2 regions of the Paenibacillus sp. M-152 genome follow, and region 1 is predicted to be linked to the other one. Evidence: a T-box and tRNA genes for the amino acid it is inferred to sense, from the RefSeq annotation. Region 1 holds a T-box; the other holds one or more tRNA genes.
The links. A T-box is a leader RNA that pairs with one kind of tRNA and senses whether it is charged. The one in region 1 lies ahead of ileS (isoleucine--tRNA ligase), so its partner is inferred to be a tRNA-Ile.

Region 1 (5,586 bases):
TTTCATGTAGGGGATGACCCCGAGAAAGTCATTCGCAACCGCCGATTAATTGCTGAGCAGCTTGGTTTTGCTGCTGAAGCGTGGACGTGCGGCGAGCAGGTCCACGGTAATCATGTTGCTGTTGTCCAGGCTGCTGATCGTGGGCGAGGCTTTATGGATCGTGCATCAGCTTTTCAGGACACAGATGGACTTTTGACGAATATACCAGGCATTTTGCTGACGTCCTTTTATGCGGACTGTGTACCCCTATATTTTTGTGATCCCGTGCATCGTGTGATTGGGTTGGCGCATGCAGGCTGGAAGGGAACAGTGGCGGAGATTGCGTTGAAAATGGTACAGACCATGCAAACTGAATATGGATCTCAGCCGTCCGATATACTAGCAGCTATTGGTCCTTCCATTGGTCCTGAATCCTATGAGGTAGATGAGCATGTGATGAGCCAAATTCGGGTTTTAGAGCATGATTGCCCGGGTAATGATAAATGGGAAGGTTCTGTTTATTTCCCCTTAACGGGCGGAAAAACACTACTTGACTTGAAACAATGCAATCGACACATTATGATGAAAGCAGGAATATTGCCGAGCCATATCGAATGTACTACCTTGTGCACGAGTAGCCGTAGCGATTTGTTCTTTTCATATCGTAAGGAAGGCGGCGTTACAGGAAGAATGGCGAGTTGGATTGGTCTGGAAGAGAGGTGAGTCCTCCCGTGTCTTTGGAGGAACGAATTAAAGAAGTTAACGCCCGTATCGAAGCGGCATGTGCCCGTAGCGGACGTTCGCGTGATGAAGTAAATGTGATCGCTGTCACGAAATATGTTTCGGCGGCGGCAATGGCATCCGTATTGGATAACGACTTGGAGCATGTGGGCGAAAATCGCTGGCAGGATGCTGCAGATAAATGGAGCAAGTTGGGTGACCGGGGAACGTGGCATTTTATTGGTCATCTCCAAACGAATAAGGTTAAAGATGTAATTGGAAAATTTAAATTTATACATTCGCTTGATCGCTTATCGCTCGCTCAGGAATTGGATAAGAAGGCAGCCGCTTTGGGACTGCGAGTCAAAGCTTTTGTACAAGTCAATATTTCTGGGGAAATTTCAAAATACGGCTTATCCCCCGAGGCGGTCGCCCCTTTCTTGGAACAAATTCGCGAGTTGGAACATGTGGACGTAATCGGCTTGATGACCATGGCTCCTCATGAGGAAGACCCAGAACATACTCGACCTGTGTTTCGAGGATTGCGTGAACTGCGTGATCGGTTAAATGGACAAGCCTTGACTAGAGAACCTATCGTTCACTTGTCTATGGGGATGTCCAATGATTTTGAAGTGGCGGTTGAAGAAGGAGCGACCTGGTTGCGGCTTGGTTCCGTACTGGTCGGACGAGAGGAGGATTTTCAGTGGGCGTAATGAATAAGTTCATGAACTTTCTGGGGCTTCAGGAAGAAGAGGAAGTTATAGAGCGAGAGGTTATGAATACGCCGGAAGATCAAGAAATTGAAACCCCAAGCTTTGATAAACGTAAGAACCAGAAGGGCACGAATGTTGTCAGCATCCATTCACAGAAAAATGTGAAAGTTGTTCTGTATGAGCCGCGTTCTTACGATGAAGCACAGGAAATCGCTGACCATATCCGTTCACATCGCACCGTCGTGGTTAACTTGCAACGAATTCGCAAGGATCAGGCGTTACGTATCATTGATTTTTTGAGTGGTACTGTGTATGCACTGAGTGGCGGCATTTCGAAGGTCGGTAACAATATTTTTCTGTGCACACCGGATACGGTTGAAATTCAAGGCTCCATTACGGAGATACTGGCTGACACTGAACAAGAACTTAACAGAATGAGGTGAGCTTTTCTTGATCGAGGTAATTTACTGGTTATTTCAGATTTATTCGTACATGATCATTGCATATGTTCTGCTGTCATGGCTTCCTAATGCCAGAGAGAGTGTGATCGGTGATCTACTTGCCAGGTTTGTGGAGCCGTATTTGTCTCCTTTTCGCAGGTTTATACCGCCAATCTTCGGGATGATTGATATTTCACCTATCGTAGCGCTGATTGCTTTGCGTTTTGCATCGTACGGTTTGATTTCTTTAATTGGCAATTTCGTCTAGGAGGATTTATGCGAACTGAGATTTATGAGCATTTTCACCCGGATGAACGGGATTATGTGGATCGTGCTTCCGAATGGATCAGTCATGCGGGAGCTTATCATGAGCAGAAGCTGACTGATTTTTTGGATCCGCGACAACAGTACATATTGGAGACACTTGCTTCGAAGGAAGAGAAGGTCACGATTAGGGTAGATGGCGGATATACGGCTTCGGAACGAAAGCGGGCGCTGATTGCGCCCGATTATTCGTATTTGGACGATGAGGAAATGGGAATTCAGGTCCTTTCCATCTCTTCTGATGATCATAAAATCAATACCCTTGAGCACGGCGATTATCTAGGTGCCATTTTGGGGCTTGGAATCAAGCGTGGAAAAATCGGGGACATTCACGTGCTGGATGATGGGTGTCATGTGTTGGTGGCATCAGAGATCGGAGATTTTATAACCATGCATTTGCAGCAGGTACATCGTGTTCATGTTTGGACAGAACTGTTGCCAGTAGCAAGTCTCCGAACGAAGGAAGTTGCATTAGAGGCGATGGATCTGACGGTCGCTTCTTTGCGTCTGGACGGGGTTGCCAGTGACGTCTACAAATTGAGTCGCAGTAAAATATTAACACCGATTCGAGCGGGACGATGTCGGGTAAACTGGAAGGTGGAGGAGAATCCATCTACTTCACTTAAGGTTGGGGACGTTATTTCCATGCAGGGATTTGGGCGTTTCAAAGTGCTTGAAACAGACGGGATGACAAAAAAGGGTAGATTCCGTGTCAAAATTGGTAAGTTTGTATAGCTGTAGGCAGGATTCATGAGGTTTCTGTCGAAAGAATTAACCTATAGCGAAGAACTGGAACGATTTTGCTCTGTACAGTATTCACAAAACGGGGTATGATGACCGATAGATGATAATGAGCGTCGTGACGCGGAAAATGAATTTTTTGTCAATCTTATAGGAGGTGGACGGCATGCCATTAACGCCATTGGATATACATAATAAGGAATTTGCCCGCCGGCTTCGCGGTTATGATGAGGATCAGGTTAATGAATTTTTGGATCAGGTGATCAAGGATTACGAGGGCGTTATTCGTGAAAATAAAGAACTGAGCACCCAGTTGCTGAACGTACAGGAGAAGCTCGATCATTTTGCGACGATTGAGGATACACTGAGTAAGACAATTATTGTCGCGCAGGAAGCAGCTGATGAAGTTCGCAACAACGCCAAGAAAGAATCTCAACTGATCGTGAAGGAAGCGGAAAAAAATGCGGATCGTATTGTGAACGAAGCATTGTCCAAATCCCGCAAAATCGCGTTGGAGGTTGAAGAACTGAAGAAACAGGCTTCAATTTACCGAGCACGGTTTCGTACATTGGTGGAAGCACAGCTTGACTTGTTAAGCCAAGATGGCTGGGAAGCACTTGAAAACCGGGAACGCGAAGTGCTGGAGCGCGAGCGTGAAATGAAAGAAATTTACTGATTTTGATTTCTGACAAGCTTTTCATTAGGTCTTGTTAGGGTTGACTTTTATCTTTAAACAGGCTATAACTGTAAATACTATACTGAATTCAACGATTATCCGTCTATTGGTTGATGGTTGTTATTCAAGGCAACGATGTTGCTGGTTTAAGATTTCGATGAATTTAACATGTTTAATTCGTTGATGGGAACGAGTACGTCATGATTTGTCCCTCAGAGAGTTGGCCAACCGGTGCAAGCCAACGTTCAGAACATGACTGAAGATCCTCCCGGAGAAGTGAGCTGAAGCGCTTAAATTTATGGCGTGTGTAAGCAATCACCGTTTGCCATGCGTTATAATGGCGCCCTGCTGAAGTTGAGTAGGGCTCAGAGAGTCGTGACAAGATCGTCTTCTTTAGACTGGTCTAATTACGGAATCAGGGTGGTAACGCGAGCACAGTCTCGTCCCTTTTACAGGGATGGGGCTTTTTTTGTTGCTTTTTTTAAGTGCGCTAGAACAATTAATGATAAGCAGAGAGGAAGTATGACGTTATGAACAGAGTGGATGTTAAAGAAAAAGCACGGTCACGTGACCTACGCATCCTGAGCAAATGGAAACAGGAGGACACGTTCCGTAGATCCATTACCAATCGTGAAGGAAAGCCTAATTTTGTGTTTTATGAGGGCCCACCAACAGCTAACGGCAAACCACACATCGGTCATGTGCTGGGTCGCGTAATTAAGGATTTCGTCGGCCGCTATCAGACCATGAAGGGATACCGCGTTGTACGTAAGGCGGGTTGGGATACGCATGGCCTGCCGGTAGAACTGGGTGTGCAAAAGCAATTGGGGATCTCTCACAAGCCTGAAATTGAAGAATACGGTGTTGAGAAATTTATTAAAAAATGTAAAGCGAGCGTGTTTGAATACGAGCAGCAGTGGCGCGATTTAACCGAAGCGATCGGATACTGGACAGACCTCGATCACCCATACATTACCTTGGACAATAACTATATCGAGAGTGTATGGAACATTTTGGCGACGATTCATGAGAAAGATCTGCTGTATCGTGGTCATCGTGTGAGTCCGTACTGCCCGGATTGTCAGACAACACTAAGTTCCCATGAAGTAGCACAGGGCTACAAAGATGTAAAGGATCTGAGTGCCACGGCCAAATTCAAGCTGCATAGCAGTGGTGAATATGTATTGGCCTGGACGACAACACCTTGGACCTTGCCGAGTCACGTGGCGCTCGCCGTCAACCCTGAGCTGGAATACGCACGTGTGAAGCAGGAAGATGGGGTATACATCGTTGCTAAAAATCTTGTTGAGACCGTAATTAAAGGTGATCATGAAGTGATTGGCACGCTATCGGGTTCAGAACTGGTAGGCCAAACCTATACCCCGCCATTTACTTATTTTCAGGTGGAGAAAGGTAACCAAATTCTGGGTGCCAAGTTCGTAACAGATTCCAGCGGTACAGGTATCGTTCATATGGCCCCGGCACATGGTGAGGATGACTATCGCGTATGTCGTGAAAATGGCGTTGGGTTTATCAACGTAGTGGATCTCCAAGGTAACTATGTAGCTGAAATCACTGATTTTGCAGGCCGTTTTGTGAAAGATTGCGATGTAGATATTGTGAAAATGCTGTCCGAAAAAGGGTTGCTGTACAGCAAGGAAAAATACGAGCATAGCTATCCGTTCTGCTGGCGCTGCGATACTCCATTATTGTACTATGCGATGGACAGCTGGTTTATCAAAACAACTGCGATCAAGGATCAACTGATTGCCAACAACAGCGAAGTTGAATGGTACCCGGGCCATGTACGCGAAGGACGCTTCGGTAAGTTTTTGGAGGAACTGGTGGATTGGAACATCAGTCGCGATCGCTATTGGGGTACACCGCTCAATATCTGGGTTTGTGAGGAAACTGGAGAACAGTTCGCACCTCATAGTATTGCTGAATTGAGAGAACGTGCAATTGGGGATGTACCGGCGAATATCGAGCTACA
Region 2 (5,586 bases), 1.3 Mb from region 1:
CGAAACTTATTGCGCCTTATCTTTAGGATAAGCCCTCGACCGATTAGTATTGGTCAGCTCCATGCATTACTGCACTTCCACCCCCAACCTATCTACCTCGTCGTCTTCAAGGGGTCTTACATACTGGGAAATCTCATCTTGAGGGGGGCTTCACGCTTAGATGCTTTCAGCGCTTATCCCTTCCGTACATAGCTACCCAGCGGTGCTCCTGGCGGAACAACTGGTACACCAGCGGTACGTCCATCCCGGTCCTCTCGTACTAAGGACAGCTCCTCTCAAATTTCCTACGCCCACGACAGATAGGGACCGAACTGTCTCACGACGTTCTGAACCCAGCTCGCGTACCGCTTTAATGGGCGAACAGCCCAACCCTTGGGACCTACTTCAGCCCCAGGATGCGATGAGCCGACATCGAGGTGCCAAACCTCCCCGTCGATGTGGACTCTTGGGGGAGATAAGCCTGTTATCCCCAGGGTAGCTTTTATCCGTTGAGCGATGGCCCTTCCATGCGGTACCACCGGATCACTAAGCCCGACTTTCGTCCCTGCTCGACTTGTAGGTCTCGCAGTCAAGCTCCCTTCTGCCTTTGCACTCTTCGAATGATTTCCAACCATTCTGAGGGAACCTTGGGGCGCCTCCGTTACTCTTTAGGAGGCGACCGCCCCAGTCAAACTGCCCACCTGACACTGTCCTCGCACCGGATCACGGTACCAAGTTAGAACCTAGATACGATCAGGGTGGTATCCCAAGGATGCCTCCCTTCAAGCTGGCGCTCAAAGTTCTACGGCTCCCACCTATCCTGTACAGATCGTACCCAAATTCAATATCAAGCTGCAGTAAAGCTCCATGGGGTCTTTCCGTCTTGTCGCGGGTAACCTGCATCTTCACAGGTATTAAAATTTCACCGGATCTCTCGTTGAGACAGCGCCCAAGTCGTTACGCCATTCGTGCGGGTCAGAATTTACCTGACAAGGAATTTCGCTACCTTAGGACCGTTATAGTTACGGCCGCCGTTTACTGGGGCTTCGGTTCATAGCTTCGCTCTTGCGAGCTTACCACTCCCCTTAACCTTCCAGCACCGGGCAGGCGTCAGCCCGTATACTTCGCCTTGCGGCTTCGCACAGACCTGTGTTTTTGCTAAACAGTCGCTTGGGCCTTTTCACTGCGGCCCCCTCGGGCTATTCACCCTACCGAGGCACCCCTTCTCCCGAAGTTACGGGGTCATTTTGCCGAGTTCCTTAACGAGAGTTCTTCCGCGCGCCTTAGAATTCTCTTCTCGCCTACCTGTGTCGGTTTGCGGTACGGGCACCTTCTCCTGGCTAGAGGCTTTTCTTGGCAGTCTGAGATCATGACCTTCGCTACTATAATTTTCGCTCCCCATCACAGCCCAGCCTTAACGATGTGCGGATTTGCCTACACATCAGCCTCACTGCTTAGACGGACATCCATCAGTCCGCGTCACTACCCTACTGCGTCACCCCATCGCTCATCACGGATTACGGTGGTACAGGAATTTCTACCTGTTGTCCTTCGACTACGCCTATCGGCCTCGCCTTAGGTCCCGACTTACCCTGAGCGGACGAACCTTCCTCAGGAACCCTTAGGCTTTCGGCGGATCTGATTCTCACAGATCTTTTCGTTACTCATACCGGCATTCTCACTTGAATGCAGTCCAGCGCTCCTTCCGGTACACCTTCAACCCGCATTCAACGCTCCCCTACCCCTGATGCAAGCATCAAGCCATAGCTTCGGTGGTGTGTTTAGCCCCGTTACATTTTCGGCGCAGAGTCACTCGACCAGTGAGCTATTACGCACTCTTTCAATGGTGGCTGCTTCTAAGCCAACATCCTGGTTGTCTGTGCAACTCCACATCCTTTCCCACTTAACACACACTTGGGGACCTTAGCTGATGGTCTGGGCTGTTTCCCTTTCGACAATGGATCTTAGCACTCACTGTCTGACTCCCGGAACTAAATCTATGGCATTCGGAGTTTGACTGAGCTTGGTAACCCTTGCGGGCCCCGCACCCAATCAGTGCTCTACCTCCACGATTCTTTTTTCCGAGGCTAGCCCTAAAGCTATTTCGGGGAGAACCAGCTATCTCCGGGTTCGATTGGAATTTCTCCGCTACCCCCACCTCATCCCCGCATTTTTCAACATGCGTGGGTTCGGGCCTCCAGTGCGTGTTACCGCACCTTCACCCTGGACAGGGGTAGATCACCCGGTTTCGGGTCTACGTCCACGTACTCAAGTCGCCCTATTCAGACTCGCTTTCGCTGCGGCTTCAGCTCTTCACCTTAACCTTGCACGGGAACGTAACTCGCCGGTTCATTCTACAAAAGGCACGCCATCACCCATAGATCGGGCTCTGACTTCTTGTAAGCACACGGTTTCAGGATCTATTTCACTCCCCTTCCGGGGTGCTTTTCACCTTTCCCTCACGGTACTGCTTCACTATCGGTCGCCAGGGAGTATTTAGCCTTGGCAGATGGTCCTGCCGGATTCATACGGGGTTTCACGTGCCCCGCACTACTCGGGATCCGTCTCGGAGGGAACAAGTTTTGAACTACAGGGCTTTTACCTTCTCTGGCGGGCCTTTCCAGACCTCTTCATCTAACCGGTTCCTTTGTAACTCCATATGAGACGTCCCACAACCCCAAGGAGCAAGCTCCTTGGTTTGGGCTAATCCGCGTTCGCTCGCCGCTACTGACGGAATCACTATTGTTTTCTCTTCCTCAGGGTACTTAGATGTTTCAGTTCCCCTGGTCTGCCTCTCACTCACCTATGAATTCAGTGAGTAGTGACTGTCGATGAAGACAGCCGGGTTTCCCCATTCGGACATCCCCGGATCAAAGCTTGCTTACAGCTCCCCGAGGCTTTATCGTTGTTCGCCACGTCCTTCGTCGGCTCCTGGCGCCTAGGCATCCTCCGTGTGCTCTTTGTAGCTTAACCTAGTATCTACAATGTAAATACGATTTGCTACCTTTATTTCACTTGTTTACACAAGATCAGCTTAAAGGAATATTCTAAAACGCAATTTCGTTTCGGTATCCAGTTTTCAAGGTGCAATAATAAATCTTTTTGGTGGAGCCAAGCGGGATCGAACCGCTGACCTCCTGCGTGCAAGGCAGGCGCTCTCCCAGCTGAGCTATGGCCCCAAAAGAAAATATAAAGTTTATGGTGGGCCCTAGTGGACTCGAACCACCGACCTCACCCTTATCAGGGGTGCGCTCTAACCAGCTGAGCTAAGGGCCCATAATAAACCACCAAAATTTTTTTTCTTTAGTGGTTGCGCTTGGCGGCGTCCTACTCTCCCAGGACCCTGCGGTCCAAGTACCATCGGCGCTGGAGGGCTTAACGGTCGTGTTCGGGATGGGTACGTGTGGAACCCCTCCGCTATCGCCACCAAACGCTTGAGAGTTTGAGCTCTCAAAACTGAGCAACGAGTGAGTAACAGGCCTAAACCTGAGCTTGAAACTTACGCTTCATATTTGAATGTTTCCATTGCAGGAAACGATTCTCCATAGAAAGGAGGTGATCCAGCCGCACCTTCCGATACGGCTACCTTGTTACGACTTCACCCCAATCATCTACCCCACCTTCGGCGGCTGGCTCCTTGCGGTTACCTCACCGACTTCGGGTGTTGTAAACTCTCGTGGTGTGACGGGCGGTGTGTACAAGACCCGGGAACGTATTCACCGCGGCATGCTGATCCGCGATTACTAGCAATTCCGACTTCATGTAGGCGAGTTGCAGCCTACAATCCGAACTGAGACCGGCTTTTCTAGGATTGGCTCCACCTCGCGGCTTCGCTTCCCGTTGTACCGGCCATTGTAGTACGTGTGTAGCCCAGGTCATAAGGGGCATGATGATTTGACGTCATCCCCACCTTCCTCCGGTTTGTCACCGGCAGTCTGCTTAGAGTGCCCAGCTTGACCTGCTGGCAACTAAGCATAAGGGTTGCGCTCGTTGCGGGACTTAACCCAACATCTCACGACACGAGCTGACGACAACCATGCACCACCTGTCTCCTCTGTCCCGAAGGAAAGGCCTATCTCTAGACCGGTCAGAGGGATGTCAAGACCTGGTAAGGTTCTTCGCGTTGCTTCGAATTAAACCACATACTCCACTGCTTGTGCGGGTCCCCGTCAATTCCTTTGAGTTTCAGTCTTGCGACCGTACTCCCCAGGCGGAATGCTTAATGTGTTAACTTCGGCACCAAGGGTATCGAAACCCCTAACACCTAGCATTCATCGTTTACGGCGTGGACTACCAGGGTATCTAATCCTGTTTGCTCCCCACGCTTTCGCGCCTCAGCGTCAGTTACAGCCCAGAGAGTCGCCTTCGCCACTGGTGTTCCTCCACATCTCTACGCATTTCACCGCTACACGTGGAATTCCACTCTCCTCTTCTGCACTCAAGCTCCCCAGTTTCCAGTGCGACCCGAAGTTGAGCCTCGGGATTAAACACCAGACTTAAAGAGCCGCCTGCGCGCGCTTTACGCCCAATAATTCCGGACAACGCTTGCCCCCTACGTATTACCGCGGCTGCTGGCACGTAGTTAGCCGGGGCTTTCTTCTCAGGTACCGTCACTCTTGTAGCAGTTACTCTACAAGACGTTCTTCCCTGGCAACAGAGCTTTACGATCCGAAAACCTTCATCACTCACGCGGCGTTGCTCCGTCAGGCTTTCGCCCATTGCGGAAGATTCCCTACTGCTGCCTCCCGTAGGAGTCTGGGCCGTGTCTCAGTCCCAGTGTGGCCGATCACCCTCTCAGGTCGGCTACGCATCGTCACCTTGGTAGGCCTTTACCCCACCAACTAGCTAATGCGCCGCAGGCCCATCCACAAGTGACAGATTGCTCCGCCTTTCCTCCTTCTCCCATGCAGGAAAAGGATGTATCGGGTATTAGCTACCGTTTCCGGTAGTTATCCCTGTCTTGTGGGCAGGTTGCCTACGTGTTACTCACCCGTCCGCCGCTAGGTTATGTAGAAGCAAGCTTCTACATAACCCCGCTCGACTTGCATGTATTAGGCACGCCGCCAGCGTTCGTCCTGAGCCAGGATCAAACTCTCCATTAAAGACCAACCGAAGTTAGTTATAGAAAGAGCGATTAGCTCATTTTGAAACTGACGAGATAAAATATCTCTTGTTTGATTTTGCGAACAAAATCAATTTACTCACTCGTTGTTCAGTTTTCAAAGATCAAACCTTCGTTATATCTCACTTTGTTTCACCACCGCATCTCAGCGGCGACTTTTATAATATATCATCTCTTTTTGAATTTTGCAAGAGTTTTTTTAATTCTTTTTTCGAGCAAATCCTTCAAAAAGGAACGAAAATTAATTTAACATGAATATTGAATAGAGTCAATACTTTTTTTGATATCAGAAAGTATATTTACTTCCTGATATCTCGGTCTGATATAGTTCTTCTTTATCTTATCATTGTTTGGTTTGCGGGACACGGCCTCTCCGTGCATATTTGGATAGTTCCTTAGCGGGTGCAAAACGGGCATACATGCGGAAAACTGTTTTATATCGAAGTGCTATAGCATAACGGATATCCTGGTCCAATCGGGTATCG

Region 2: it encodes a tRNA-Ile, which carries the amino acid that the T-box ahead of ileS (isoleucine--tRNA ligase) is inferred to sense. The anticodon was not compared.

The regions. Positions count from the first base shown of each region.
Region 1 is NZ_CP034141.1:3,851,052-3,856,637, reverse strand. It holds gene pgeF (peptidoglycan editing factor PgeF) at 1-702, shown strand, start outside; gene EGM68_RS16735 (YggS family pyridoxal phosphate-dependent enzyme) at 711-1,412, shown strand; gene EGM68_RS16730 (cell division protein SepF) at 1,403-1,855, shown strand; gene EGM68_RS16725 (YggT family protein) at 1,863-2,120, shown strand; gene EGM68_RS16720 (YlmH family RNA-binding protein) at 2,129-2,911, shown strand; gene EGM68_RS16715 (DivIVA domain-containing protein) at 3,084-3,593, shown strand; T-box leader at 3,765-4,044, shown strand; gene ileS (isoleucine--tRNA ligase) at 4,124-5,586, shown strand, end outside.
Region 2 is NZ_CP034141.1:5,148,964-5,154,549, forward strand. It holds rRNA gene EGM68_RS22535 (23S ribosomal RNA) at 24-2,952, opposite strand; tRNA gene EGM68_RS22540 (tRNA-Ala) at 3,083-3,158, opposite strand; tRNA gene EGM68_RS22545 (tRNA-Ile) at 3,179-3,255, opposite strand; rRNA gene rrf (5S ribosomal RNA) at 3,294-3,410, opposite strand; rRNA gene EGM68_RS22555 (16S ribosomal RNA) at 3,528-5,081, opposite strand; gene EGM68_RS22560 (hypothetical protein) at 5,445-5,586, opposite strand, start outside.